4 regions of the Cupriavidus sp. YAF13 genome follow, and region 1 is predicted to be linked to each of the others. Evidence: predicted binding sites of a transcription regulator. Region 1 holds the regulator's gene; each other region holds the start of a gene.
The links. Region 1 encodes FNR, which switches genes on or off when oxygen is low (the NO sensors DNR and NnrR bind a similar motif). Its sites were predicted from a motif close to TTGATNNNNATCAA; they were not measured.
Positions count from the first base shown of each region.

Region 2: a site for FNR is predicted at 4,251-4,264, ahead of ubiU (ubiquinone anaerobic biosynthesis protein UbiU). Genes of this name have one in related genera too.
Region 3: a site for FNR is predicted at 5,279-5,292, ahead of AB4061_RS27530 (DUF3149 domain-containing protein). Genes of this name have one in related genera too.
Region 4: a site for FNR is predicted at 4,309-4,322, ahead of AB4061_RS06415 (universal stress protein). Genes of this name have one in related genera too.

Region 1 covers NZ_JBFRDD010000079.1:19,782-27,217, forward strand. The annotation lists gene rluB (23S rRNA pseudouridine(2605) synthase RluB) at 1-1,906, opposite strand, end outside; gene scpB (SMC-Scp complex subunit ScpB) at 1,912-2,988, opposite strand; gene AB4061_RS37405 (sulfite exporter TauE/SafE family protein) at 3,580-4,344, opposite strand; gene fnr (fumarate/nitrate reduction transcriptional regulator Fnr) at 4,643-5,368, shown strand; gene AB4061_RS37415 (hypothetical protein) at 5,455-5,700, opposite strand; gene AB4061_RS37420 (membrane protein) at 5,703-5,921, opposite strand; gene ccoG (cytochrome c oxidase accessory protein CcoG) at 5,992-7,436, opposite strand, start outside.
Region 2 covers NZ_JBFRDD010000048.1:1,293-8,728, reverse strand. The annotation lists gene AB4061_RS30540 (peptidylprolyl isomerase) at 1-212, shown strand, start outside; gene mobB (molybdopterin-guanine dinucleotide biosynthesis protein B) at 346-927, shown strand; gene AB4061_RS30530 (putative zinc-binding protein) at 978-1,436, shown strand; gene ubiT (ubiquinone anaerobic biosynthesis accessory factor UbiT) at 1,576-2,028, opposite strand; gene AB4061_RS30520 (U32 family peptidase) at 2,025-2,954, opposite strand; gene ubiU (ubiquinone anaerobic biosynthesis protein UbiU) at 3,033-4,061, opposite strand; gene AB4061_RS30510 (NAD(P)H-dependent flavin oxidoreductase) at 4,356-5,537, shown strand; gene AB4061_RS30505 (type IV pili methyl-accepting chemotaxis transducer N-terminal domain-containing protein) at 5,852-7,436, shown strand, end outside.
Region 3 covers NZ_JBFRDD010000039.1:39,498-46,933, forward strand. The annotation lists gene AB4061_RS27505 (SDR family oxidoreductase) at 4-792, opposite strand; gene AB4061_RS27510 (DMT family transporter) at 794-1,786, opposite strand; gene AB4061_RS27515 (acyltransferase family protein) at 2,159-3,313, shown strand; gene AB4061_RS27520 (Bug family tripartite tricarboxylate transporter substrate binding protein) at 3,539-4,477, shown strand; gene upp (uracil phosphoribosyltransferase) at 4,592-5,242, shown strand; gene AB4061_RS27530 (DUF3149 domain-containing protein) at 5,372-5,518, shown strand; gene AB4061_RS27535 (helicase HerA-like C-terminal domain-containing protein) at 5,673-7,223, opposite strand.
Region 4 covers NZ_JBFRDD010000005.1:107,393-114,828, reverse strand. The annotation lists gene AB4061_RS06440 (heavy metal translocating P-type ATPase) at 1-1,124, shown strand, start outside; gene AB4061_RS06435 (phasin family protein) at 1,559-2,047, shown strand; gene AB4061_RS06430 (DUF1488 domain-containing protein) at 2,397-2,678, shown strand; gene AB4061_RS06425 (flavodoxin family protein) at 2,921-3,451, opposite strand; gene AB4061_RS06420 (universal stress protein) at 3,631-4,152, opposite strand; gene AB4061_RS06415 (universal stress protein) at 4,435-4,890, shown strand; gene AB4061_RS06410 (helix-turn-helix transcriptional regulator) at 5,178-6,260, shown strand; gene AB4061_RS06405 (serine hydrolase domain-containing protein) at 6,432-7,436, opposite strand, start outside.

The DNA of each region.
Region 1 (7,436 bases):
CATTCCCATTGGCTTCGCCGCCACCGCGGCGCTGGGAACGATTCTGACCGCCGCCCATACCACCACCCATACCACCCATACCACCCATGCCCCCCATGCCGGCGCCACGGCCGCCACTGCGACCGCCACGACCCGGGCCGCCCGGGCCGCGCGGGGAACCCGCCGCGCCACCGCCCAGCTTGGTGGTATGGGACGTCAGCAGGGTCGGGCCACCGATGTAGCCCATCGACGTTTGCATCGGATCCGGCTGACCGCGGCCAGCGCCGCTGCCGCGCGGGCCGTTGCCGCGGTTGACGCGCGGCAGGCCGTCCATGCCGGTCGGCATCGGCATGCCGGCAATGGCTGCCTCGGTGCGCTGCTGGCGGCCACCTACCTTGCTGCCGCCGCGAGGACCGCTATCCCCCTTGGACGGCGCCTTCAGGCCGATGGATGCCATCAGCGCGCGCACGTCGTCCGCCGCGAGTTCTTGCCAGCGGCCGCGCTTCAGGCCGCGCGGCAGCAGAAACTGGCCGTAACGGGTACGGATCAGGCGCGACACGGTCAGGCCGACGGCCTCAAACATGCGGCGCACTTCGCGGTTGCGGCCTTCGGTCAGCGCCACGTGGTACCAGTGGTTGATGCCTTCGCCGCCACCGTCCGCGATACGCAGAAAATTAGCCTCGCCATCGTCGAGCTTGATACCATGCAGCAGGCGCTGGCGATCGGCCTCGGCCAGCTCACCCAGTGTGCGCACCGCATATTCGCGCTCCACGCCGTAGCGCGGATGCATGAACTTGTTGGCGATATCGCCCGAGGAGGTGAAGATCAGCAAGCCCTCGGTATTGAAGTCGAGGCGACCCACGGCCACCCACTTCCCTGCCTTGATGCGCGGCAGGCTGTCAAACACGGTCGGACGGCCTTCCGGATCCGACTGGCTGACGATTTCGCCGGACGGCTTGTGATACAGCAACACGCGCGGCGGCTTGGACGACACACGGCGGTGGATCAGCTTCCCGTTGACCCGGACCTGGTCGGCCGGCAGGATGCGCTGGCCGATGTGGGCAGGCAGGCCATTGACCGAAACCCGGCCCTGCAGGATCAGCTCTTCCATTTCCCGGCGCGAGCCCAGCCCACCCTCGGCGAGCACTTTGTGCAGCTTGGGCGCATCGTCGTCTGCAGACAGCTCGCGCACCGGCTTGACCCGGGCCTGCGGACCGCTCGACTCTTCCTGGTCGTACTGACCGGAAATGACAAAGCGGAACAGGTCCTCACCGCTCGCAGCGGCGGCGGGCGCCTTCTCAGGCACACCCGCGGCTGGGCGCTGCGTGCCGCCCTTGCCCTTGCTGCCCTTGCCTTGCTGGCGCGGGCCGCCTTGCTGCCCTTCGGTGCCGCCGCGGCGGGCGGAGCCTTGCGGCTGCTGGCCTTGCTGCGGCTTGCGCTTGCGGGCGCCATTCCCGTTCGGGTTGGCGCGGGCGCCATCGCGCTGGCGCTCGCCCGCGGCTTCTCCGCCAGCTTCGCTTACGCCTTCGGCATTGTCGTTACTGAAGTTGCGGCGGCCTCGCGGCGCCGGGCGCTCGCCCATCTGCTCGCCAGCCTGCACAGCCTCGCCTTCCGCGGGCTTGCGCTTGCCACGCGTACGTCCCTTCCTTGTGCCGTCGCCACGCGCGTCTTGCGCGGCGCCCACATCGGGGCTGCCAGCAGGGATTGGCGCCCCGCCGTCCGCGGCACGGCCGCCATCGCGGTCCTGCGCGGCCTGGCGGCGCGTGGCCACCAGATTGCGCAAGCCACGGCGCAGGCCCTTGCGGCGCGGCGCGCCATCGGTGCCGGCGCCGCCTTCGGCGCCATTGCCGGCATCGCCGGCCGGCGTATCCGCCTGGCGGACGTCTTGATCAGAATCGGACAAGGTATTCACATTCGGATGTTGCATGGTGTTCAGTTGGACACGCGCTGGTCGTGCTCGTCGTGCTCGCTGGGGTGCGCCGGATTCGTCGTGGACGCCCCCGGGACTTCGGACGCCTGCGCGCCGGAGGCCACTTGTGCGTGGTAACCGTTGGCGGGCGTGTCCGTTTGCTCATTTGTCTCACCGTCTTCGACGGCTTGCTCCTCGGCTGTGTCGCCGGACTGCGCGCCGGCGGGGTCGGCGGACACCGGCTCGCTCGCCAGCTCACTGCCTGGCCCGGGCGTCGCCGGCACTTCCGACTCGGCCTCGGACGCGGGTGTGAACCCGGCTTCCGCTTGCGCCAAAGCCTCCTTCCTTTCAAACGCATCCACCAAATCGGCGATGCCATCCGTGGCGCCGGCCGCAAGACCGTCGGGGGCAACCACGCCGGAAGGGGTCGGTTCACCCTCTCTGGCATCCGCCGCAACCAGTGTGGCAGCGCCGGCCTGATCATCGCCCGGTTCCGCGAATGCCTCTTCGTCGCTATCCGCCGGCACCGTGCCCAGCGCCTCGAAGTCAATCGGCTCCTGATTCAGCAGCGCGACCTGCGCCTGGGCCTGGATGTCTTCCAGCGGCGGCAATTCATCTAGCGTACGCAGGCCAAGATCATCAAGAAAATTCTTGGTGGTGGCATAAAGCGCAGGCCGTCCGGGCACGTCACGGTGGCCGATCACCTCGATCCAGCTGCGATCCTCGAGCTTCTTCACGACTTCGGTGCTGACCGCGACACCGCGGATTTCCTCGATATCGCCCCGTGTGACCGGTTGCCGGTAGGCGATGATCGCCAGCGTCTCCATCACGGCGCGGGAGTACTTGGGCGGCTTTTCGGGATTCAGCCTATCCAGGTATTCACGCATGACAGGGCGGCTCTGAAAACGCCAGCCACTGGCCAGTGCCACGAGTTCCACGCCGCGCTGCTCCCAGTCGCGGCGCAGCTCTTCGAGCAGCACGCGAATGGTGTCGGCACCGACGTCGTCGGCAAACAGCCGGCGCAAGTCATTGACGCGCAAGGGTTCCTGCGCGCAGATCAGCGCGGTCTCGAGGACGATCTTCGCCTCTTGGGTATTCATGTTGATTGCGTGCAGCCTGTCTTTGCACCTGCGCCCCGGTTGATCCCGGGCGCACTGGAGATTGCGGGTTCAGCGGTAGGGATTGCCACCGCCATCTGGCCGCGCAGCCAACCGCATGCTTGATGCATGCCAGCCGTGCGCCTTCTTCTATTGCATCGGGTGCCGGACCTGACCGGCAGGAGATCGCCCGGCCACCGGCTTTATCTGCCAGTCGACGGAGCCCTTGCGTCGCGCCTTCCCCCTGATGTGGCGGACCTGTCCGGCGCGGCGTCTATCATCGAACGCGCCGGGTGCAAGAAAATACGGATATCGGGCCTGCTGGCCTATTTCACCCCGCCCTGCCGTAGCTGGTCTTTTGAACCGAATCTTGTGAACCGGACGGCGGATGGGGAACGGTCCCTGGCGCTGATGCCTGCCTTGGTGTTCCTGGCATGCATCCCTGAGCAGCGGATGCTACCTGACGATGCCACGATGAAGTACGCTGCGCGATATCGCTGTTCTTGCGATTGTATGGCATTCCCTGGCAAACCTGCAACCGATTCGCACAGCTACCTCAGCAAGGAAGTGACAGATACACCACGAAACAGCGCTTCAGAAGACCAGACAGAATCCGTGCGCGGCAAGCGTCTCAGGCAAAAGCAGCGCGCGCGCCACCCCGGCCAAGCCAAAGGCCACCACCGCAAGGCCAGCGCCAGCCCGCAACGCCGGGCGCCGCGAAAGCTGCCTGAGATAGCCGGACAGGCCCGAGATCACCAGCAGATTCGGCAGGGTGCCCAGGCCAAACACGGCCATCACCAGCGCGCCCGACGCGGCATTGCCGGCCAGCAATGCCATGGCAAGGGCGCCGTACACCATGCCGCACGGGACCAGCCCCCAGGCCAGCCCCATGCCGTAGCGGCGCAGCAACCGGCCCTGCCCCTGCGCCCGGGCCGCAGCCGGCAAGCGCGCCCCGACGGCGCCAAGGCCGCGCAGCAAGCCGCCCGCGCCACGGGCGGCGAGCCGCTCCAGCCAACCCGTACCCATGGTGCGCCCGCGCAACATCCACAAGCCCGACAACACCAGCATCACACTGCCGATCCCAAACAGCCAGCGCTGCAGCGGCAGGTACTGCGCCCCCCAGACGCCAGCGCCCAGGGCGCCCAGCAAGGCCCCCAGCACCGCATACATGCTAAGCCGCCCGGCATGCATGACAAGCAGTTCCAGCAACCAATGGCCGGGACGCCGGAGCACCGTGGCAGGCACGCGCGCAACGCCGCCCTGCTCCGCCGCCAGCGCGATCCCGCCGCACATGGCGGCGCAGTGCACGCCGCCCAGCAAAGCCAGGGTAAATACGCTGATAAGCACGCCTATGGTCAACTTCTCCTCCCAATCACACAATCGCAACGTCCGGCGCGGTAAAATGCGTCGAACGCGCCCCCGCAGCTCCAAGAGGCGCTATCAACATGAGGCCTTGCGCCCGCGCACACCAGCGCGCTCGCACAACATGACGACGGGCACGGCAAGCCGCGCTGCACAGATAGCGCACTGCCGCAAGACCCGCGCGCCAGGCCGATGTGGATGGCGCTTCCAATCGACGACTCTCAACGTCAAGCTCTCAACTCAATGCGCCTGCCACATCGCGCTTGATTGACTGCGCTAAACCGACAGGCCCCAATTGCTCACCACCATTCCCATTACCGAGATGTCGCCCCGCTGCTCCACTTGCTCGCTCGGCCAGCTCTGCCTGCCCGTCGGCATGTCGCAGCAGGACCTCGAAAAGATGGATACGCTGGTCCAGGACCGGGTGCGCGTACGCAAGGGCGAAACCCTGTACCGCCTCGGCGATCCTCTCACCGCCGTCTACGCGATCCGCTTCGGCACGCTCAAGACCCACCTGACAATGGAAGACGGCCGCTCGCAGATCACGGGCTTCCACCTTCCCGGCGAAGTCGTCGGCCTTGACGGCCTCGGCGAGATGCAGCACGCGTCGGATGCCACCGCGCTGGAAGATACCGAAGTCTGCGTGGTGCGCTTCGGCGATCTCCAGACGTTGTCCAACGTCCTGCCTTCCCTGCAGCACCAGTTCATGCGCCTGATGAGCAAGGAGATCTCGCAGGACCAGGTCATGTTGATCACACTCGGATCGATGCGCGCCGAGGAGCGGCTTGCCGCTTTCCTGATCAACCTGTCCGAGCGCTTGTCCGCGCGCGGCTATTCGGCCTCCGAGTTCGTGCTGCGCATGAGCCGCGAGGAAATCGGCAGCTACCTGGGGCTCAAGCTCGAAACCGTCAGCCGCCTGTTCTCGCGCTTTGCGGAAGCCGGCCTGATCCAGATCCGCCAGCGGCACGTCAAGCTGGTCGACATGGTGGGGATCAAGCAGATCGTCAACAAATCCTGCTGACGTGCTCGTCGCGGGCCGCCCTCGCCCGCGGCGGCACGCCGCGATGCCGCGCCTGCTGGCCTGAACCGGCAAGGCGCGCATCGCAATCACTCCAGCTCGTCCGTGTCCGCCAGCCGCGTGGGCATGGTGTACAGCGTCAAGCCGCTCGACAGCGCGCACAGCACCCACGCGATCAGGAAGCCCACGGTGTAGACCGCCTCCCGCGATGCATCGACCGGCTGGCCGAAGAAGCGCAGGTCGCCGGGATCGACCATGGAGAATACCAGCGCGGTGGTCAGCCCGGCGACCAGGAAAGCGGGCCACAGCACCCACATCAGCCAGCGTAGTCTCATGATCACCTCGCTTGCGCCGCGACCGGCGCTGCCTGGCGTGCCGCGCTGCCCGCCTTCTCGACCACCAGGCCGTGGCGCGCCACCCCTTCCTCAATGGGTGGATCCGGGTGGGTCATAGCCAGCCAGATCGTGACCCCGCAGGCCACCATGGCCACGAACGGCCCACTCATCAGCAGCCACGGCCATGGCTCCTTCCACCAGGGATTGCTTTGCTGCGTCATCTGGCCTCCTCCTCTAGATCTAGATCCCGTATGTTGCGTACGGATTGGTGCATCCAGCGTCCCCGCCGCCTCATAGATTGCGCGGCACGATAAAGCTGGTGCTCTGTCGAATCTCTGCGCCATGGCTGCCCGCGCCCTCGTCGGGCACCGCGGTGACCGTGACCTCGATCTTGTGCGTGCCCTGCGCCGCGGACTCGATCGGCACGCGCACCCGGATGGGAATCAGGCGATTGGATGTGGGTTCCAGGTTGCCGGCAGCGTGATCATATTCCACGGCCAGGCCCTTGAGCTCGCCGCTGCCCGCGCTGACGGCGACGCGCATCGGTGCCTCGGTCGTGTTGATCAGCTGCAGCCGGTACACGTTCTCGATCCAGCGCCCTTCCACCTCACGCCCCAGCGCGCCGCGGTCGCGGATGATATCGACCTTGAGCGGCGTGCGCATGGCCAGCGAGGCCATGAAGCCGGCGACCAGCGCCAGCCATATCACCGAGTAGATCACCGTGCGCGGCCGCACCAGGCGCTTGCGCGCCACGGTCTCGGAGAGCGCGCTGCGCATGGCGTTCTCGGACGTATAGCGGATCAGCCCGCGCGGGTAGGCCATCTTGTCCATGACCTGGTTGCAGGCGTCGATACACGCGCCGCAGCCAATGCAGTCGTACTGCAGGCCATCTCGGATATCGATGCCAGTGGGACAGACCTGCACGCAGATGCTGCAATTCACGCACGAGCCCAGCCCGGCGGCCTTGTGGTCCGCCTTGCGCGAGCGGCTGCCGCGCGGTTCGCCGCGGCCCACGTCATAGGTGACCACATAGGTGTCGCGATCCACCATCACGCTCTGGAAGCGCGCATACGGGCACATGTACTTGCAGACCTGCTCGCGCATGAAGCCGGCGTTGCCCCAGGTGGCAAACGAGTAAAACAGCATCCAGAACGTCTGCCACGGGCCCAGCGAGAGGCTCAGCACTTGCGCGCCGAGCGTGCGAATGGGCGAGAAATAGCCGACGAAGGTAAAGCCCGTCCATAGCGCGATCACGATCCAGAGCGTGTGCTTGGTGGCCTTAAGGCGCAGCTTGCGCGCGCTCCAAGGATCGCCGTCCAGGCGGATGCGGGCAAAGCGGTCGCCTTCCACATGCCGCTCGATCCACATGAAGATCTCGGTGTACACGGTCTGCGGACACGCGTAGCCGCAGAACAGCCGCCCCGCGATCGCCGTGAAGAGAAACAGCGACACCGCGGAGATCACCAGCAGCACGGCAAGGTAGATCACGTCCTGGGGCCACAGCACCAGGCCGAATATATAGAACTTGCGCGCGCCGAGATCGAACAACATGGCCTGGCGGCCATTCCACTGCAGCCAGGGCATGCCATAGAAGAACAGCTGGGTCAGGACCACCATCCAGACCCGCCAGTTCGAGAACGCACCCGACACCGAGCGCGGATAGATCTTGCGGCGGACTTCGTACAGGGTCTCGTCCGACGTTTCCGCGTCAGCCGCGCCAGGCGTGGGCGCTCGCA
Region 2 (7,436 bases), on a different contig from region 1:
TCGAAACGCGCTATGGCCTGCACGTGGTGCGGGTCATCGAGCGCTGCGAAGGCGTGCAACTGCCGTTCGATGCCGTGCGGCAATCCATCGCCCGCGCCCTCGCGGCGGCGGCGCGCGACCGCGCCTGGAAGCAGTATGCAAGCCTGCTGATCGGCGGAGCCAGCATCGAAGGGATCGACCTGGGCGGCGCCGGAACGCCGCTGGTGCAATAAGCAACCTTCACCGCCACCTCCGGCAACAGGCCCTGGCACTGGCAAGCCAGAGGCGCACGCATCGTGCCCCTCTGGAACGCGCGCCGTGCTTCGCCAGTCAGCCTGCCCGGACGCAATCCATGGGAGAACAGTCATGCAACCCGCCATCATTGGCATCGCCGGCACCTCGGGCAGCGGCAAGACCACGCTGATCACGGCCATGCTCGCCTGGTTCCGCCAGCAAGGGCTGACCGTCAACGTCATCAAGCATAGCCACCATCCCCTCGAACTCGAGCCTCCGGGCAAGGACAGCGCGCGGTTTCGCCAGGCCGGTGCCGGCGAGGTACTAGTGGCCTCGCCATTCCGTTTCGCCATCCTGCACGACCTGAACGGCGCGCCGGAGCCCACCTTGCGCGAGCAGGTGGCACGCCTGGCGCCGGCGGACCTGACCCTGGTGGAAGGCCTCCGCAGCGAAGCCATCGCGCGCATCGAAGTGTATCGGCCGGCGCACGGGCGCGCGCCCTACTACCCGCGCGACGCGTCCATCGTCGCGGTGGCCAGCGACGTGCCGCTCGATATCGGCATGCCGTGCCTGCCGCTCGACCAGGCTGCCCAGGTGGCGCGCTTTATTCTCAGGCTGTGCGAGCTGGACGGCGCTGCCGCGCCGCGTGGCGAACGCCTCGCCGCTTTGTCCGCGGGCATCACCCGATGCGAGCCGTCGGCGATCGCTTCCTGAGGGCTTTCCGACGTTCCCAAAGACCGCACATCAAGTCCGGAGATATCTCAATGCCCAAGGCTGACACCACATCCTTGCCCCTCGTCTATGCTTGCTCCGGCTGCTCCAGCGTGGCGCAGCTCGCCAACACCTTCGCCGTGCGGCTGGACCGCAGCGGGATGGCCGAGATGTCCTGCATCAGCGGGGTTGGCGGCGGCGTTGCCGCGCTCACCAGGGTGGCCCGTTCGGGCCGCCCGATCCTGGCCCTGGACGGCTGCCCGCTGGCCTGCGTGAACGCCTGCCTGGCCAGCGCCGGGGTGGAACCCGACCAGCATCTGGTGCTCAATCGCCTGGGCGCCACCAAGCGGCAGCACGGCGAATGCAGCGAAGCGGAGGCAGGCGCGGCCTGGCAGGCCGTAATGTCGGCGCTGTCGGCGCTGTCGGCGCTCAAGGATGCGTCGCCCCGGTTTGCTGACAAACCGGCGGCATTGGCCGAGGGCGACAAGATGCGCCAAAACAGCTTGGAATGACGACGGCTGTCTCTCCCTCTCCCACAAGTGGGAGAGGGGAGCAAACCAACAGCGTCGGCCGAAGCCGCAGGATGCGCCGAAGCCGTTTGTCATGACGACGGCTTTGGCTCCCTCTCCCCCAGCCGCCCTTGCCGCGTCGTCAGCTAGCCTGCGGCGTGACGGCATCCGCCGCCAGATGCCTGGTCAGGCCGGTGAGCCATTCCGGCCGGTTCACGGTGTCCAGCCAGTACTTCACCTCCAGCCCCAGCGCAGTATCCCCACCGATCGCCAGGCGCCGCTGGAAAAACAGCGTATCGGTATCGGCCTCCCCGCCCAGCAGACGCAGGTAATCGACAGCGTTGGCGCGCAACGTCAGCTCCGGCGGGCTGCCATCAAAGGGCCCGGCGGCAAAACGGCCGTCCGTGCAGCGAAAGCGCACCCGCAGGCCAAGATCCTCCACCGTGAGCAGGAAGCAGTGGCCGTCGAGCGCCGCCGGTGGCTGCAGCCACCCACGCCGCCGCGCGAGCTCCAGCGCGGCCACCAGGGGTAAGGCCTGGGCCTGCGCCGGCACCGCGCGGTGCAGCCGTGCGAGCATGGCTTTGGGGCCGATCATGCGTGCGCCTCCTGCCAGGCGATGCCGGCGCGTCCATCCCAGTAGCCATTGCTGGGCTGCGCCCCCGCCGGCAGCAGGCCGCCGGGGACCGTGGTCCGTGCGCCGTACCGCAGTCCCGCCAGCGCCGCCACCACATCCAGCGTGGCGCTGGCATGCGGGCTGACGCGCACCGAGCCAATGCCCATGGCCATCAAGGCCGGCACTTCGGCGCACAGGTCGAGACAAGTCGCGGACTGGATCTGCACCCCGTTGAGCGTGAAGAATGGCTGGCCCTCTCCGGTCGAGGCCACCAGGCCATCCGGGTAATCCAGACAGCGGAACTCGCAGTTGTCCTTGCGCAGCCTGTGATGGCGCGCTGTGAAACAACGCGCCGAAAACGCCAGCGGCATGCGGCCCCAGACCAGTACCTCCAGCCCCGTGGCCGCCGGGCGAGCCGCCGCAAGCGCCGCCAGCGCGGTGCGGTCCATTTCCAGCGGTGGCACGCATGCGATGGCACCCAGCCCGCTCAGCCAGGCAAGCGTATCCGCGTGATACACGTTAAGATGCGGCCCGCAGATAAAGGGGCGTCCATCCATCCGGTTGACCGCGCCGAGGTCGTTGGCCTCGACCAGATATTCGGTCTGCTCGCAAACGCGCTGCATGCAGGCGATATCGCTGTCGGACTCGACCAGCACCGGGGTCGAAAGCACGACTTCCTTGCCGGCGTCCCGCAGCATCTGCGCGATCTCCAGCCAATGCGCATGGCGCAGTTCATGGCGGCGGGTGCAAACGGTTTCGCCCAGGTAGACGCGGTCGACCGCGGAGTCGGCGACCTCGGCATAGAACTGCATGACCGTGGCACGCGGCCAGTAGTACAGCAGCGGGCCGAGCGAGATGCCGAAGCGGGCCGCCGTGGCTGCGGCGGGGTCGATCATCGAATCGTTCATTGGCAGTTTGGTTCCAGAGGAAAGTTGGATGCCGTGAGGCATGAGGAATGCGGCAGGCAAAGGCACGGCGGACCTCTCTTAGCGCCACGGCCGGTCGTACGCGCCCTGGGTAACCTGGTCACCCTCGGCGTGCCGGCCAAGCACGCCCTGCCATTCCTGGCGTGCTGTGAAGCGCGCCGGATCGATGCAGGCCGCGTCGATCGCCGCACGCAGCACGCCGACCACATCGCCCACATAACGCGGGCTGCGCTGGCGGCCTTCGATCTTGATGGCAGCGATGCCCATGCCGATCAGCGCCGGCAGCAGCGACAGCGCGTTGAGGCTGGTCGGCTCCTCGAGCACGTAGCCCCGTTCGCCTTCCACCTCGAACCGCCCTTTGCACAACGTCGGGTAGCCGGCGGGCTCGCCCGGTGCGTAGCTGTCGATCAGGATGCCGGACAGCCGCGCCTGCATGGTTCCCTCGCGCTCTTCCCAGCGTACCGCGTGCGCGGGCGAGCAGACCCCCTTGTTGTTCGGCGAGTCGCCGGTCGCGTAGGAAGACAGCAGGCAGCGGCCTTCGGCCATCACGCACAGGCTGCCGAAGCCAAACACTTCGAGCTCCACATCGGTTTGGCGCGCAAGCTTGCCGATCTGCGCCAGCGTCAGCACGCGCGGCAGCACCACCCGGTGTATGCCGAAACGCGCGCGCATCAGCGCGATGGCGTCGGCGTGCGTGGCCGAGCCTTGCACCGACAGATGAAGACGCAATTGCGGATGGCGCTCGCGGGCATAGGCCATGAGACCGGGGTCGGCCATGATGACAGCGTCAGCGCCCAGTTCCGCCGCGGCATCGACGGCGCGATGCCAGCTCGCCACCGCGCCCATCTGCGCGAAGGTATTGATGGCGAACAAGACTTCCGCGCCTTGCGCGTGGGCCTCGGCCACGCCTGCCTGGATGTCGGCCTCGGTGAAGTTCAGCCCGCCGAAGTTGCGCGCATTGGTGGCGTCGCGCAGGCCGAGGTAGACGGCGTCGGCGCCACGTTGCAGCGCCACGCGCAGCGCCGCCAGCGAGCCGGCGGGCGCAACCAGTTGCGGTCGGCGCGTTGCGCCGGATGTGTTGGATGTCATTGGATAGGCTCAACGGGGTTTCGGAGTCCGCATGCGCCACGGCGGCGGCGAACGCCTGTGAGCCAGGATCCTAGCCAAGCCCCGCGACGAACCAGTTGACCAGGCGCAAAAGCGTGCGCGGCGGCGCGCGCACCGGACGAGGGCCATCCGCCGAGTGGCATAGGCCATTGGTATCGTGCCGTGCGCTGATTGATCCAGCGCAAATTTCCCGGCGCGCGTCCATGCAAACCTATGCCGCTTTCCTGCCGCGCACGGCATCTCCGCCGGCGAGCGGGATGCCTCACCGAGAGTGATATGCAACAACATTGGCTGAAGCTGATTGGCCGCCGGCTGGTCCCGGTGGTACAGGGCGGCATGGGTATCGGCATTTCCGCGCACCGGCTGGCGGGCGCGGTGGCGAGCCAGAACGGCATGGGCACCATTGCCAGCATCGACCTGCGCCACCATCACCCGGACCTGCTGGCGGCCACCGCCAGGTCGCGCGACAAGGCCAGGATAGAGGCGGCCAACCTGGTGGCACTGGATCGCGAGATCCAGGGCGCGCGGCGCCTCGCGGGCGGGCGCGGCGCCATCGCGGTCAACGTCATGAAGGCCGTCAGCTCGCATGCCGCGCTGGTCCGGCAGGCGTGCGAGAGCGGTGCCGATGCGATCGTGATGGGCGCGGGACTGCCGCTGGACCTGCCCGACCTCACGGCCGGCCACCCGGACATTGCCTTGATCCCCATCCTGTCGGATTCGCGCGGCGTGGGGCTGGTACTGCGCAAGTGGATGAAGAAGAACCGCCTGCCTGACGCCATCGTCATCGAAGATCCGGCGCACGCCGGCGGCCACCTCGGTGCCTCGCGCATCGACGATATCGGAGACGGGCGCTTCTCCTTCGCACGCGTGCTGGCCGAATGCCGTGAAGTGTTCGCCGGACTGGGGCTGGCCTGGGAAAGTGTGCCCCTGATCCTTGCGGGCGGGATCAACAGCCACGCCAAGGTCCGCCACTGGCTGGGTGAAGGCGCCAGCGCCGTGCAACTGGGGACGGCGTTCGCCGTGACCGAGGAAGGGGATGCGCACCCGGCTTTCAAGGAAGTCCTGGCCAGCGCGCGCCCCGAACAACTGAGCGAATTCACCAGCGTGGCAGGCCTGCCGGCACGCGCCGTACTGACGCCATGGCTCAAGCGCTACCTGTCGCGCGAAGCCACGCTGCAGGCCCGCGCCAAGGTCCGCGACTGCCTCGAAGGCTTCGACTGCCTGCAGGCCTGCGGCCTGCGTGACGGCATCGGCCGTGTCGGCCAGTTCTGTATCGATCTCAAGCTGGCCCAGGCCATGCGCGGCGACGTGGAGCGCGGGCTGTTCTTCCGTGGCAAGGGGGGCCTGCCGTTCGGCGAGGCCATCCGCCCGGTACGCGAACTGATGCACTACCTGCTCACCGGCGAAATGCCTACAGGCCTGGGCACGCCACAAGGCGCGGCAGCCGCGGCGGCCTGACGGCCTCGCGCGGACGGCGGGCAGGTGACCTAGGTCGATGCAGGCATCAAGGGCGTGGCCGGGCTGCTGAGCGAATGCAAGCGCGCGGCGCAAAGCCGTTGGCGGCGGTGTCCGGCAGGCTTTCCGAGCACGTGGCCCGGCGCCGCGTCATTGTGTCACGCCATGATATTTTCAGAAAGTGCACCAGGAACTACCTGTAGCCGCATATGACCTTGATCTGGCGCAAGCCCGCTCGCCGGCTTGCCGTCAATAATGCGACAAGCCCCTGAAGCGCCGTTCCAGAGCGCAAACCTGATGCCAGGGGCCGGAACCCCATGGTAGACCTCACGCCCCCTTGCCCACCCGCTCCCGCCACGGAGCCGTCCGTCACCCCACCGCGTACCCAGGCAGCGTTGCCAGGCTTGCGCCACCGCCTGTCGACGCGGATCGTCTCGCTCTCGCTGGGCGCGCTGCTGATCGTGCTGACCATGATCTCCGGGACGCTGTGGCTGTCATGGCAACTCGAAGGCGCGGGCGCGGCCATCAACGATGCCGGCAGCTTGCGCATGCGTGCCAATCGCGTCGCCATCGAGCTCGCCAGGGCACGGGCCGGCGCAAGCCATCAACTGGAGGCTCAGATCACCGGGCTGGATGCCACCCTGGCACGCCTGCGCCAGGGCGATCCGGCACGCCCCTTGTTCCTGCCGGACGACCCTGGCATCCACGCGCAACTTGACCGGGTAGACCTTGACTGGCACCGGCGTATCAAGCCGCTCGCGCTCGCCGACCTGGCCGCCGCGAACGGCGAACCGCCCACCTACCCGGCGGCGCTGGCTTCCTTCGTGGATCAGGTCAATCGCCTGGTCAGCATGATCGAGCAAGAGAACGCCATGAAGACCACCCTGCTGCGGTTGTCGCAGGCGGGACTCGCGGCCATGGCCTGCATGGGCACGGTAGCCGTCATCTACCTGCTCTACATCTGGATCATCCTTCCGGTCATGCGCTTGCAGGACGGCTTGTACCGCATGGCCGCGCGGGAGTTCTCCCTGCGGCTGCCGGTGGAAACCAGCGACGAGTTCGGCATGCTGGCGCAAGGCTTTAACCAGATGGCAGGCGAACTGCAGGGGCTATACCAGGATCTGGAAGCGCGCGTGGCGCAGAAGACGGCGGAGTTGGCGCGGCACAACCGCGACCTCGCGGCGCTCTACGACATGGCCGCCTTCCTGAATATGCCAAACGACGGCGAGGCGCTTTGCCGCGGCTTCTTGCAGCGCGTGATGAAGCAGTTCGATGCCGACGGCGGCAGCGTGCGCATGATCGATGCGGACCACAACCAGCTTCATCTGCTGGTATCGGTCGGCCTCTCCGCGGAACTGGAAGAGGCCGAGCACTGCATGAAGGTGGATGCGTGCTTCTGTGGCGAGGCGGCGAGCGAATCGGTCGTGCTGATCGAAGACCTCAACAAAGGCCCGGCGCTGTCAGCCAGCGGGCCGTCAGCCGGTGTGCGCTTTGGCTGCGCAAGGGAAGGCTTCCCGGGGCTTGCGGTGTTCCGCATCGAAACGCAGCGTGCGGTGCTGGGCACCTTCTCCCTGCATTTTCGCGATCCCTTGCAGCTGCCCGCTTCGGACATACGCCTGCTTGAGACGCTGGGGCAGCATATCGGCGTGGCGCTCGATCATCTGCACCTGTCGGAAACCGCACGCCAGCTCGCGGTGGTGGAAGAGCGCAACCTGGTGGCGCAGGGCCTGCACGACAGCATTGCCCAGGGCCTTAACTACCTGAACCTGCAGGTGCAGGTGCTGGAAGATGCGGTCTCGCGCAACGATATGGACGAGACGCGCGCTATCGTGCCGCTGTTGCGTTGCGGTGTGGAAGAAAGCTACCAGGATGTGCGTGAACTCCTGCTCAACTTCCGCAGCA
Region 3 (7,436 bases), on a different contig from region 1:
AGCTTAGAACGTGCCGGGGTAGGCGCCGCCGTCTAGGAGCACGTTCTGCCCGGTCATGTACGCGGCGTGGCGGCTGCACAAGAAGGCGCAGGTGGCGCCGAACTCGGCCGGCTCGCCAAAGCGGCGGCTCGGGTTCTGCGCGGCGCGGCGCTTGGAGACTTCCTCGATCGACAGGCCGGCCTGCCTGGCGCCACCTTCCATGGTCTTGTAGAGGCGATCCGTATTGAACGGGCCGGGCAGCAGGTTGTTCACCGTCACGCCGTGCTGCGCCACTTCGCGCGCCAGGCCGGCGACAAAGCCGGTCAGGCCCGAGCGCGCGCCGTTGGACAGGCCGAGCACATCGATCGGCGCCTTCACGGCGCCGCTGGTGATGTTGACGATGCGGCCCCATTTGCGCGCGATCATGCCGTCCACCGTGGCCTTGATCAGCTCGATCGGGGTCAGCATGTTGGCGTCGATCGCTGCCAGCCAGGCGTCGCGGTCCCAGTCGCGGAAATTGCCCGGCGGCGGACCGCCGGCATTGTTGACGAGGATGTCCAGGTCGCCCAGCTTGGCGACGGCGTCCAGCGCCAGCTTCCGCCCGGCCGGGGTCGTGATGTCGGTGGCGACCGCCATCACGCGCCGGCCGTGGCGCGCGCGCAGGTCCGCCGCAGCTTTTTCCAGCGCCTCGGCGCCGCGCGCCACGATCACCACATCCACGCCTTCGGCAGCCAGCGCGTCGGCGCAGGCAAAACCGAGACCCTTGCTGGCGCCACACACCAGCGCATGCTTGCCGCGCAATCCGAGATCCATCTCATCGACTCCTTGTGTCATCGAGGCGGCCACCCGCCTGCTTGTTGTCCAGCGTATCCATCGCCTTGCCGCCGCGACGAGCAGCCCGGGCCTTGCCCACCTTGCGCGCCGACAGCAAATATATCCCGCCCATCACCAGCGCGCTGCCGGCGAGCTGCACGCCAGTGATCGGCTCACCCAGCAGCCAGAAGCCCAGGAACAAAGTGGATACCGGCCCGAGCATACCCGCCTGCGATGCCATCGGCGCGCCGATGCGCGCCACCGCCACCATCGTCAGCGACACCGGCAGCACCGTGCAAAACACAGAATTGGCAAGCGAAAGCCACATCACGGGGGCCGGCTGCAGCAGCTCCGCCAGCGGCCGGCGCAGCACCAGATATTGCACCACGCAGCACGCGGTGGAAACGCACATCGCATAGGCCACCAGCCGCAACGAACCAATGCGCTGCACCAATTCGCCTGAAGCGATCAGGTAAATGCCGTAGGTTAGTGCGCTGCCGAGCACCAGCGCCGCACCGAGCCACACCTGGCCGCCGCTCACGTCGAGATCATGCGCGAAAACCAGCACGATGCCTATATAGGCCAGCGCCAGGGACAGCCACTGCCGCAGGCTGATGCGCCGCTTGAACAGCACGGCGCTGGCCAGCAGCACGAAGGACGGCGTCAGGAACAGGATCAGCCGCTCGAGCCCGGCCGTGATGTATTGCAGGCCGAGAAAGTCGAGGAAACTGGACAGGTAGTAGCCGATGATGCCGAGGAACACGATGCGGCCGCGATCGGCCCAGGACAGCGCCGGCAGGCGCCGCGACTGCCACCAGCCGATCGCCATGAACAGCGGCACGGCAAACAGCATGCGCAGGGTGATGACCATGACCGCATCGACCTGGTAGCGGTACATCAGCTTGGCGACGATCGCCTTGCCGGAAAAGAGGACGGCGCCGACGGCAGCCACGGCCAAGCCGGCGCGCTGCGATGCCGGCTCGGCGGCAGGCACGGTGCGGGAAAGTTGGGATGCAGACAAGGGAGAAGCCGGATAGTGGGGCCGCGCGCCGCTGGGCGCGGGCTGGCCGCCAAGGACGCGAGCCATTGTATTCGAAAAGAAGCAACTGCATCCGAGGCACATTGTGCTGCGCACAGGTGTTGGGCGGCGTGCCCCAACCCGCGTGCCTCAACCCATGCCGTGCCGATGGCAGCGGCGCCTGCTTCCCGTGCCTCGGCTTTCGCTGGCTTTCGCGGGCTTTCTCTATGTGGGACGGCGCACCTTCACGCCGTAGCCGCCCGGCTAAGCTCTGCCAAGGAGAGTCCCGCGCTGCGTGCCGCCTTGTGTCCACCGCAGCCCTGGCGAGCCGGAACCGGGAGACTGGTCGTGGATGGCACGGACCAAAGCAAGCAATACGATGTACTAGACCTGATCCGGGCGCTGGCCGCGGGCCTGGTCTGCCTTGGCCATGTCCGGGCGCTGGTCATCGTCGACTATGCGGCGAGCGGGCCGCATGGCGGCGCGGCCGGCGTGGCGCTGCAGCTGTTCTATGCGCTGTGCAGCGTCGGCCACGAATGCGTGATCGTGTTCTTCCTGCTCTCGGGCTACCTGGTGGGCGGCACCGTGCGCCGCAAGATGACGCGTGGCGACTGGTCCTGGCGCAGCTACCTGGCTGACCGCATGACGCGGCTATGGATCGTACTGCTGCCCGCGCTGCTGCTCGGGCTGTTCTGGGACAGTGCCGGGATCCACCTGGCGTGGGGGCCGTTCTACCAGGGCACCGAGGGCAACGCGGCCCAGCAGATCGATATCTCGCATAACCTCGGCGTCGCGGGATTGGTTTGCAACGCGGCGTTCCTGCAAACCCTTGCCTGCCAGACCTATGGCTCCAACGGGCCGTTGTGGAGCCTGGCCAACGAATTCTGGTACTACCTCTGGTTCCCTGCGCTATACGGCGCCTGGCACCTGCGCCGCACGCCGCAGGCATTGCTGTGCCTATTGGCGGCGCTGGTCACGATGGGCCTGTTCCACGGCCTGGTCGAAGGCTTCTTGTTCTGGCTGCTGGGTGTGCTGGCGCAAGCCCTGGAAGCAAGGCTGGCGCAGATCGCAGCGATCGCGCGGCGCAAGTGGCTGGTGCTGCCGGCGCTGCTGGTGTTCCTGGCCGCCATTGCACTGACCAAGCACAAGCCGTACGCCGATGCCGCTGTCGCGCTGGGCTTCTTCGTGCTGTTGCTGGCCGTGCTGTCGACCCGCATCCGCATCGGCCACGCAGGCTTGTCGCGCCTGGCTACGCTGGCGTCCGGGTTTTCGTACTCGCTCTACCTGACGCATTTCCCGCTGACCCTGTTCATCGCCGCGGCCCTGGTCAAGGTCCGCCTGCCTGTCGGCGCTGGCAGCCTGGGCCTGGCCGCGCTGATCCTGCTGGGCTGCTATGCCTATGCCTTTGCCGTCTACTGGGTGTTCGAGCGCAATACCCAGCGCGTGCGCGGCCTGCTCGGGCGCCCGGCGCTGCCAGCGGCGCAGCGCGGGCAGAATATCTAGCCGCCATGCCGTTGCCCGGCTAGCCAGCCTGCCTGACTGGCAACCCTGGCAGCCAGCCTGAAACTGCCGTAAGCTCGCCGGTCGGCGCGTCAAACGCGCGCCGCATAAGAAAAACCAGGAGCATTCATGACGGCAGCACCCCTCGCTATTCTTTCCTCGCGCATTCCCGTTCCAGTCAAAAAGCAGACCGCCGCCCGCCCGCTGCTGGTAGCCGCCGCGGTTGCCATGCTCGCAAGCGGCTGGCTGCCCTCGGCCGCCAACGCGGCCGATTACCCCGTCAAGCCAATCCGCTTCATCGTGCCTTACGCCGCTGGCGGCACCACCGACCTCGTGGCGCGCACGGTCGGCCAGAAGGTGGCGGAGAAACTCGGCCAGCCCGTGGTCGTGGAGAACCGCCCCGGCGCTGGCGGCAATATCGGCATGGAGGCGGTCGCCAAGGCCGCGCCGGACGGCTACACCATCGGCTTCGGCGCCATCTCGACCAATGCGTTGAACCCGCATATCTACAAGCACGTGCCGTTCGACCCGCGCAAGGATTTCACCGCGGTCAGCCTGCTTGGCACCTCGACCATCGTGCTGGAAGTCAGCAACAGCCTGCCGGTGAAGAATGTGGCCGAGCTGGTCAGCTATGCGAAGGCCCACCCCGGCCTGACCTACGCCACCGCGGGCACCGGCACGTCCATGCACCTGGCGGGCGCGATGTTCGCGCAGATGACGCAAACGGGCCTGACCCATGTGCCATACAAGGGCAGCAGCCCAGCCATCAACGACATGCTGGGCGGCCACGTGCAGGTGATGTTCGACAACCTGCCCGCCTCGCTGCCGCACATCCAGGGCGGCAAGCTGCGCGCGCTGGCGGTGGCCGGCAAGAGCCGCTCGCCGGCGCTGCCGAACGTGCCGACGCTGGCCGAGGCCGGCCTGGCGGGCTATGCCATCGAGCCCTGGTTCGGCGTGTACGGTCCGGCAGGGCTACCCGCGCCGGTGGTGCAGGCACTCAATGCCGCCTTTCTCGCGGCGCTGGGCAATGCCGACGTGAAGGACAAACTCGGGCAGGCGGGCTTCAATCCCAAGGGCTCGAGCGCGGCTGACCTGCAGTCGCTGACGCTGTCCGAGTACGAGAAATTCGGCAAGGTCGCCAAGAGCGCCAGCATCACGGTGGATTGAGCGCAGGCGGGGCTGCGCGCTTGCGGCGGGAGGATCGCCGGGGGCGCGCAGCCCCGCATCCATTACAATCCGGCTGCAACGGGCCCTCGCGCCCACTCCTGCCGACTACCCGCCATGAAGCAAGATCCGCGTTTCCCCAAGCTGTACATCCTCGATCACCCGCTGATCCAGCACAAGCTCTCCCATATGCGCGACAGGGACACCTCCACGCGCACGTTCCGCGAGCTGCTGCGGGAGATCACGCTGCTGATGGGCTATGAAATCACGCGCGACCTGCCGCTGACCACGCGCCGCATCGAGACGCCCTTGGTGGAGCTGGACGCACCGGTGATCGCCGGCAAGAAACTCACCATCGTGCCGGTGCTGCGCGCCGGCGTGGGCATGAGCGACGGTCTGGTCGAGCTGATTCCCTCGGCCCGCATTGGCCATATCGGCGTCTACCGCGACGACCAGCACCGTCCGGTGGAATACCTGGTGCGCCTGCCCGACGTGGAAGACCGCAGCTTTATCCTGTGCGACCCGATGGTCGCCACCGGCTACTCCGCCGCGCATGCGGTGGATGTGCTCAAGCGCCGCGGCGTCAAGGACGATGCGATCACGTTCGTGGCGCTGGTAGCCGCGCCGGAAGGCGTGGAGGTGTTCCAGAAGGCACATCCGGGCGTCAAGCTGTTCGTGGCTTCGCTGGACAGCCACCTGGACGAGCACGCGTACATCATCCCGGGCCTGGGCGATGCGGGCGACCGACTGTTCGGCACCAAGAACTGAGTTTTGCTGGCAAGCCGGACATTGTCTGCGCCCGGCTTGACCGGCCTCAATCCCGCCGGCCGCGGYGCTCCCTAGACTATCGGCAGCGGCACACCGTCCGGTGTGCCTCGCCTGACTTGGGAGACCCACATGGCAGCCTTGAAGATCCTGTTTTCGACCCCCACCGGGCTGATGAGCCTGGCCGTCATCGCCTTCATCATCGGCATGGGCTGGTTCTTCACCCGGCTGTTCCTGCGCAAGATGCGGGAAGACGAGGCAGCGGCGCAACGCCGCTAAGGCGCGAGTCCCTCTCACTAGTGCTATCCCTGAAGGACCGGCTGACGGACCGGCTGGCCGATACCATGCTGTGGCAATGCGCCACGCCCGCCTGTCTCGCCGGGCGTGGCCCGCCGGAGCGGCCTAGGGATAGCGCCCCTACTGGGTGGCGCCCCTATTTCTTCTTGCCCGAGCCCAGCAAGCTGCCCAGCACGCCGCGAATCAGCTCGCGCCCGACCTGCGAGCCTACCGTGCGCGCGGCCGACTTGGCCATCGACTCCAGGATGGAATCGCCGCGCCCGGTCTTGCCGGTGCCCTTGGTCAGCCCGCCGAAGATCTCGCCCGCCTGTTCCAGCCAGCCACCGCCCTGCGCGGGCGGGGCTTCGGGCTGGCCGGCCGTCGGCACGGGCGCGGGTGCGCCGCCGCCAGCGGCGGGAGCAGACCCAGGCGCGGCGGCGCGGCCCTTGAGCTTCTCGTAGGCCGACTCGCGATCGATGGTCTGCTCATAGGTGCCGGCCACCAGCGAGTTCGCCAGCAATTGCTTGCGCTCGTCGTCGGTGATCGGGCCGATCCGGCTGCCGGGCGCCAGCACCCAGGCGCGCTCCGTGATGCCGGGAATGCCCTTGGCGTCCAACAACGACACCAGCGCCTCGCCCACGCCGAGCTCCCCGATGGCCTTCTCCAGGTCCAGCCCCGGCTTGGCCCGCATGGTGGTGGCCGCCACCTTGACGGCCTTCTGGTCACGCGGCGTGAAGGCGCGCAGCGCGTGCTGCACGCGGTTGCCGAGCTGGCCCAGCACGGTATCGGGGATGTCGACAGGATTCTGCGTGACGAAATACACGCCAACGCCCTTGGAGCGGATCAGCCGCACCACCTGTTCGATCTTGTCGAGCAGGGCCTTGGGCGCGTCGTTGAACAGCAGGTGCGCCTCGTCGAAAAAGAACACCAGCTTGGGCTTGTCGAGATCACCCGCCTCGGGCAGTTTCTCGAACAGCTCCGACAACAGCCAGAGCAGGAAAGTGGCGTAGAGCTTGGGCGAATTCAGCAGCTTGTCGGCGGCCAGGATGTTCACCACGCCCTGCCCGTTCTCGGTCTGGATGAAGTCATCCAGATTGAGCATGGGCTCGCCGAAGAACACGTCGGCGCCTTGAGACTCCAGCGCCATCAGCCCGCGCTGGATGGCCCCGATCGAGGCCGCGGAGATATTGCCGTATTCGGTGGTGAACTGCCCGGCGTTGTCGCCCACGTACTGCAGCATGGCGCGCAGGTCCTTGGCGTCGAGCAGCAGCAGCCCGTTGGCGTCGGCGATGCGAAAGACCAGGTTGAGCACGCCCTGCTGGGTGTCGTTGAGTTCCAGCATGCGCGACAGCAGCAGCGGCCCCATGTGGGAGACCGTGGCGCGCACGGGATGGCCCTTTTGCCCGAACACATCCCACAAGGTGGTGGGGCAGGCGCCCCACACCGGCTCGGGCAGGCCGAGCTCGGCCAGGCGTGCCTTGAGCTTGTCGGAGAGCTTGCCCGGCCGGGAAATGCCGGTCAGGTCACCTTTGACGTCGGCCATGAAAACTGGCACACCCAGCCGCGAGAAGCCCTGGGCCAGGCTTTGCAGGGTCACGGTCTTGCCGGTGCCGGTGGCGCCGGTGATCAGGCCGTGCCGGTTGCCCATTTCAGGCAGCAGGGCAAGTTCCAGCTCGGCGTTCTTGGCGATGATGATGGGTTCGGCCATGGTCTCTCTGGTTGGCAAGCCGCGCGGCGCTTTCGCCGCGACCGTCCCCGCCCTTCCCGGCGGCTCCCGTGATCGGGAGGCCAGCGGCGGCGGGGCCGCGTGATAAAATGCTGGGCTGATTATGCCAGCCCCCAAGGCCGGCTCACAGACACATAAACCACCCGGCGCGCCGCCAGCGAGCACCCGTTGCCCGCCCGGCACAGCCGGCGCGCA
Region 4 (7,436 bases), on a different contig from region 1:
TCGGCTCCCTGGCGCACGTGGCCAGCGCAACCGCGCCCATGCCGTGGAGTACGGCATGGGTACGGCGCATGGGCCATGAAGGCGCATCGGCCGTCTTTCTTGGCGTCGATGGCGCCATGCGCGGCGCGCTGCAGCTCGCGGACCAGATCCGGCTTGACACGCCTCGCGCGCTCAGGCTGCTCAGGCAGGCCGGCATCCAGCGCATGGTGATGCTGACCGGCGACCGCGACGACGTGGCGCAGATGACAGGCGCGATGCTGGGCGTGACGCAAGTGCGCGCCCAGCAGACGCCCGCGCAAAAGCTCGCGGCAATCCGCGAGGCGCAGCGCAACGACACGGTCATCATGGTTGGCGATGGCGTCAACGACGCGCCCGCGCTGGCCGCCGCCGACGTCGGCGTGGCAATGGGCGCGGCAGGCGCGGCCGCGTCGGCACAGGCTGCCGACGTGGTACTGCTGGTCGACCGCCTCGACCGCCTGGCCGAGGCGATGCAGATCGCCCTGCGCACGCGCCGCATCGCCGTGCAAAGCGTCGTGGCGGGCATGGCGCTGTCGCTGGCGGCCATGATCGCGGCCGCATTCGGCTACCTGCCGCCACTGGCGGGCGCGCTGCTGCAAGAACTGATCGACGTCGTTGTGATTCTCAACGCGCTGCGGGCACGCAAGCCGGGGCCCGAATGGCAGCCCGCGCAAATCACGGCGGCCGAGGCCGCCAAACTGAAGGCCGAGCATAGCGAGCTGGGGCAGGTGCTCGACCAGGTGCGATCGATGGCGGATCGCGTAGCCAGCCTCCCCGGCGAAGCCGCCGCCGCCGAACTGGGGGCGCTCAACGAGGCACTGCGCGCGCAATTGCTTGCGCACGAGATCCAAGACGACGCCGACCTCTATCCGGAACTCGCGCGGCGCCTCGGCGGCAAGGACCCGCTGGCTGCGCTCAGCGGCGGGCATCGCGAGATCTTCCACCTGGTGGGCATGCTGGAGCGCATCGCCGCGGACCAGCCCGCGGACGGAATCGACCTGGAAAGCGCACAGGAAGTCCGGCGCCTGCTCTACGAGCTCAATGCGATCCTGCGCCTGCATTTCGCGCAGGAGGACGAGCTGTATCACGCGCTGGGGGACGCTTGACGAACAAAAGCGCCTGCGCCGGATGCGTGTGACAGCCAGCGCGCCAATCCCGAGCGCGACGCAACATGCCACGGCCGGGTGAACCATGCCATTCCTCGGCAAACGTTGAGCGAAAGGCTGAGCGTACCGGCAACGCCATGCCATCCAGTCTGACCATGCGTGGAAGCAACCGGCTTGATATGCCGCAAGCTTGATGCGGATCAACAAGGGCCGGCGGCACGGTTCTAGAATCATTAGATGGGCATCAGATGGGCGAAACCATGATTTGCGTCGCCGCTCGATTTGCGCGATGCAGGCCCGATGAGACATGCCCGGTAAGACAGGCCCGCCCTGACCGTTGACAACAGTGAGCGATGCAGCGGCAATCCACGCGCATTGCCGCGCTATCGCGTCATCGCGTTACCGCACTATCGCGCGCATCCAGGAGATTCACCATGACAGACCAGACCGATGTCCCCCTCGCGTGCTTCACAGCCAATTGCGAGGCAGGCCTGCGCGCGCTGACCCTGATGCAGGAGGCCCGGCAGCGCTTCCTCGAGCTCCAGCTCGATGCCGTGCGCAAGGACATCAAGACCTTGCACGACGTAGGCGCGCAGCTGGCGAATGCCGGCGACTTCGCCACGCTCGCCACCGTGCCAGCCACCTTCCTGCGCAACCAGGCCGAGCATTACGCACAGCGGATGCAAGCCTGGATGAGTCTCGCCATTCACAACCAGACCGCCATGGTGGAACAACTGCGGGAAGCCGGCGAGACCTGGCAGCACTGCCAGGCCGCAGCGCTGCAGCAGGCCGGGAGCACCGCTTCGCTGCCCGCGCCAGTGCAGGAGATGTTCGAAAAATTCAGCCAGACGGCGGCCACGCTGACCGGGACCGCCGGCAGCACCGGCGCCGCTACGAAGAAGCGGGCCATTCATGCCGGCTGAACTGCCGGCGGGGATGCCGGCGGAAATGCCGCCGGCCCCCGCTGCCATGCCCCCCTGAAAATCGGCAGCTACCTGGGCATGAAGCTGGAGATCGTCAGCCGCGCCAGCCTTGTTGGGGGCAATGAGTGCGCGGCGCATCATCTTGCGCGCCTGCTTGATGATGCCTTGCGGTTGGCTTGCGGCTGGCTTGACGTCGGGTCAGGAAGCGCGCGCGGTTCGGCTTGCGGACGCAACCGTAGTGCCTAGACTGGCAGAAAGCTGCGGAGGCGTACCCGCGGCGCGCGCCTTTCCCGTGCCCCGCCTTGCACTTCATTGCGCCTTCCTTTTTCCGTCCCCGGGGGTCAATGCCATGACCATCAAGATCGTCTTTGCAAAAGCCATCCCCTCCTATTGCCCGGCTGACCTCTGTCTCGAGTGCGCTGCCAGCGTCAACGGCATCCCGGCCAGCTACGCGATCACGGCGGAGGCACTGGAAGACCACTTCGGTGCGCGCTCGCACCGGCCGGAAGACCTCATCCAAGCCTTCGAAGGACACCGCGAGGATATCGAATGCGTGGCGCGGCAGCTGTTTGAATTGACCGCGGCTCACAACATTGTGCTGCACAGCGGTCATTTCCGTTTCGCGCTCTAGGCCTGGCTGTGCGCCGGCTGGCGCGGCGCCTCAATGGCAACAACACCGGTTGCCAGCAAGCCGCAAGGCCGAGCCAGCGCGCGCCGCCGCCCGCGGCACGTGAACCGGGAACTGTCATCTTCATCGCCGCCTCCAGTTGCTGGCGCCGAGGCCCCGCCTTGTCGCGCCCGTGACCTGCCGCGCCAAACCCTCGTTCCGCTTCAATATAGGTAGGCGCGTGGTTGCCGTGGAAACCTGCCCGCTCAGGCTTCCTTTGGCGATATCCATGCTGGCCGCTGCGCGACGCCGGCCTGGCCGTTGGCGGCTTCCACCTGCTCGGCAAAAGCGCGCAGGGCCGGCAGCGCCGCCCCGCTGGCCACATCGGCCTGGCGCAGCGCCAGTACCGGCGACGGCGGCTCGGTGGCCAGGCGGGCGATTTCCTCTGCCGCCCTGAAAGCGCCTTGCCGGGCCATCACGCAGATCACCGACGTCTTGCAGGCCAGTGGCATGTGGTCGCGCAGGAAGCTGCGCATGGGCGCGGCCAGGTGGCCGACCCAGATGGGCGCGACGATGACAAGCCGCCGGCAGTCGTCCAGCGCCGGGCCGGCGTAGCGGTAGCCTACATGCCGCTGCAACAAGATATCCAGTACGCAGCGCGCATCACCCAGCAAGCCGGCCCGGCTGGCCTGGTCGCCGACTTCCGCCAGCGGCCAGCCGGATTGCGCCGCCAGCGCTTCGGCGGCCTGGCGCGCCGTGCCGGTGCGCGAGTAGTAAACGATCAGGATCTGTTCCATCGATGGCTCCTCAGCTCTCGATCCGGGTAATCCGCGCGCCGACCAGCGACAGGCTGATCATGATGCCGCCGTTGGTCAGCACAAACCCCACAAATTCGCCCCACGCGGTATTGATATCCACGCTGGCACCGATGCCCAGCGCCCGCCACCGCGCCGCCGGCGAGCGCGCAACGTGCGCGTCATGGCCCCACCGTCGAGCCTGGGCCGGTGCCCGGGGAGCCTGATGCGGGCTTTGTGCCGGCATTCGCCTCGGCCTGGGGCGCGTGCACCAGCAGTACCGGCCGGTGACATTGCCGGACCAGTGCTTCGGCTACGCTGCCCATCAGCAGGCGCCGCACACCGCGCCGTCCGTGCGTGCCCAGCACCAGCAGCTCCGCCCCGGTCTGCTGCGCCACCTGCTCGATCGCGTTGGCAACGTCGCCCAGCGCCAATGCTTCATCCACCATCAGCGTCTTGCATGTCACCTGCGCAGCCGCCGCCTTGGCCTTGGCTTCGTCCAGCAGGATCTGCCCGCCTTCGAGCAGGCCGGCATGCAAGTCTGTCAGGTCGATGTAGCCGACCTCGTACCTGAGGTAGCTGTTATCGATCACATGCACCACGGTGAGTGCCGAGCGCATCGCGGTGGCCAGGCGCAGAGCCTCCTCCAGCGCCCGATCGGAGGACTCGCTGCCATCCACGGCAACCAGGATCTTGCTGTACATCTTGTACCTCCTGCTTAAAAGACAGGCGCCGCAGCTTGCAGCCGACGCTTCCAGTTTGTACACCCGGGCAAGCGCGGTGTTGATGTAGATCATGGCATTCGCTGCTTTCCCGGGCAACGGGCCGTTTCTGGGCCTCGCGCGCATCGCCAAGGCCGCTTGACGTGCATCAATACGCCCTGTGCCCGGCCCTCTAAGCTGTAGATGGAAGGCGCGCCCATGCGCGCTTGCCTTGCGATATTGCGACATTGCGAAATTGCGACATCCAGCCAGGAGGCACGGACCATGTACCAGAGAATATTGCTCGCGGTGGACGGCAGCCGCTCTTCGGACCTTGCCCTGAGCCAGGCCATCACGGTGGCCAAGGCGACCGGCAGCGAGGTAAAAGTGCTCTTCGTGGCGGACGACAACGATGTCTTCTTCACCGCGGGCAGCTACGACCCGCGCAAACTGATGGAAGCCATCCTCGCCGCGGGACGCGATGCACTGGCAGCGGCCGCCACGCGCCTGGCGGATGCCGGCATCCCGCATACCACGCTGATCCTCGAGAAGCCCGTTTCCCCCGGACAGATCTCCACCACGATCGTGGAGCAAGCCGACCGCTGGAATGCGGACCTGATCGTTGTCGGCACGCATGGCCGCAGCGGCTTGCGGCGCCTGGTCATGGGCAGCGTGTCCGAAGGCGTGGTGCACAAGAGCAACAAGCCGGTGCTGATGGTGCGCAGCGAGATCGAGGAATGAGGACACCCCGGGAACAACGGGCTGAATGATGGGCTTCATGCCGGCGGCGGGCAGGTTGATGCGAGGCACTGCCCGGATCCGTCGCAACGGCGTGGCCGCGCCCCGGGTTCGCGCATCCGGGTTTTCCCCAGCGGTACCCCCCTAGTCTGGGCGGCCCGGACAAGTTATGCTCTTGGCCGCCTAATAGCCCACACGGGGTGTGCTAGCGCTCAATCGACAATCCTCCGGCACCGGGCGGGCACATCTGGACGGAAATCAGCCTTGCGTACCCCTGCACGCACAACCTCTTGCCCGCGCGCATGCCGCTAAGCCGGCTGTTGTTGCCGCCGCAGCCGCCGATGCTCGCGCCGGGCATCGCGCACAGCACTTTCAGCGTGCAAGGCGACGCCGGCCAGAGCTTGCTGGCCTGGCAGGAGCGGATGAGCCCGGTCTACGACATCCGGCCTGCCACGGCGCAAGGCGAGCAGACGTTCGAGGCCTCGCTGTCTCGCTACACCATCGACGATCTGAGCTTCTTCGACATCCGCACCAGCCCCAATGTGGCCGAGCGCTCGTTGGGACGCGTGTCGACGGAGAACATTCGCGACATTACCTTCAGCGTGTTCCTGGAAGGCGCGCCCGCCCAATTCCTGGGCGGCAAGCCGGGACTCGGCGCGCCGCAGCGGCCCGGCTTGCCAAGCATCCTCGCGCTGGACATGGACCAGCCGTGCACTATCCGGAGTTTTCAAGGCCGCATGCTGCTGTTCTTTGTGCCGCGTGCCTTGGTGGAGATGGCCTTCCCCGACGCCGCCTCGCTGCATGGGCGCCTGGTTCAGACCACCACACCGCTGATGCGCGTGCTGATCTCGCATCTGGTGGCACTGAATCGACAAATCGTGGGCCTGAGCAAAGAGGAAGCCGACCGGTCCTTTCGCACCGCGATCGAACTGCTGGCCGCGGTGTTCAGCCGGCAAGCGGGGCTCTCCGGCAACGCCCGCGCAGCGGTGCGGGCCGCCGTGTACGGACAGGTGCGGCGCTATGTCGAGGCCAATCTGCATGACCCCGGCCTGACCCCTGACAGCGTGTTGCAGTCGCTGCATCTGTCGCGCGCCAGCGTGTACCGTCTATTCATGCATGAGGGTGGCCTGGCCGCTTATATCCGTAGCCGCAGGCTGCGGGTGGCGGCCGATGAACTGGTGCGCTTTCCCAATATGGCGGTGCAGGACATTGCCTCCGGGCTCGGGTTCAACAATGCATCGAGCTTTACGCGCGCATTCCGCCGCGCCTACGACATCGCGCCGCAGGAATTGCATGGCTATGCGCCGCTGCTACAGCGCGAACAAGCAAGGCTCCAGCACCATGCCCCCTGGCGCGCGGCGGGATTCAGGTAGCTCAGATAGGGATCCCGCGGATCCCGCGCCAGGCACCGCCACGCACGCCCCCTCACTCCACCGGCGGCGCCGGCATCCACCCGTTTGCGGCGTTTGCCGCCACGACCAGTTTCGCGATCGAATCCACGGGGAACCCGCGCCGGCGCCATTGCGGCTCGCCACCGCCTGCGTCTACTCGCTGACCCCGTGCGCAAGCCAACGAATCGCAGGGTGTTCTCCGGGCAGTGCCGCGCGGGTGGCATCCTCCATCAGCCGCAGGCCGGTGTTGCTGTTGGTGAGCAGCACGACGCCCGAGCGCAGCTCGGTGCTGCCCATCACGAATGCCCTCACGCCTTGCATCTTGCCCCACTGGAAGAACGTGCCCCGGCTGGGCTCGACGCCCCACCCCAGCCCCCAGCCAATGTCAGGCTCCGTGGCAGCCGGCGCGCCATCGAGGTAGACGATCTCTCCCTTCGGCACCATGACGCTCGCCGTCAGCCATTGTTGCCAGGTCGATGCACGGAGCCCGTCGCCCCGGAGCACGGCGGCAACAAAAGCACCGTAGTCGCCTGCCGTGGTTTGCAGCGAATAGGAGGCGCTCGCCGCTGGCGGGCGATGCACGTCGAGCCGCTGCGCCGCCTCATGCGGGTTGGCCGCATTCGCGAGGAACCGATCCTGCCACTCCAGGCTCGATGAGCGCATCCCGAGTGGCTCGAACACCAGGCGCCGCAGGATCGCTTCCAGGGTTTCCCCTGTTTTTGCCTCAACGGCGGACTGCAGAAAGATGAACCCCAGGCTGGAGTAGCTGAACCATGCGCCAGGAGGAAAGTGCAGCCGCAGCGGATTCTTGTCGCGCAGGTTCTGCAGGCCACAGGTATGCGTGAGCACGTGGCGCATGGTGATGCGCGCCGAGGCCGCATCGTCCGGCACGATCGGCTGGGCCGAGCGCGACAGCGGCTCGTCAAGATCCAGCACGCCGGCGTCGACAAGCTGCAGCAAGGCGTACGAGACGATCGGCTTGGTGAGCGAGGCCGCGCCGAACACAGTGCTGGCATCCACCGGCTCGGCGGTGTCCTGGTTCCTCACCCCAGCGGCAGCCACCTCGACCGAGTCCTGGCGCACGTGCGCCAGGCAGGCGCCGGTGACGGATTTGTCCGCCAGCAGATGCGCAAGGCGCATGTCCAGCGACGGCGTTCC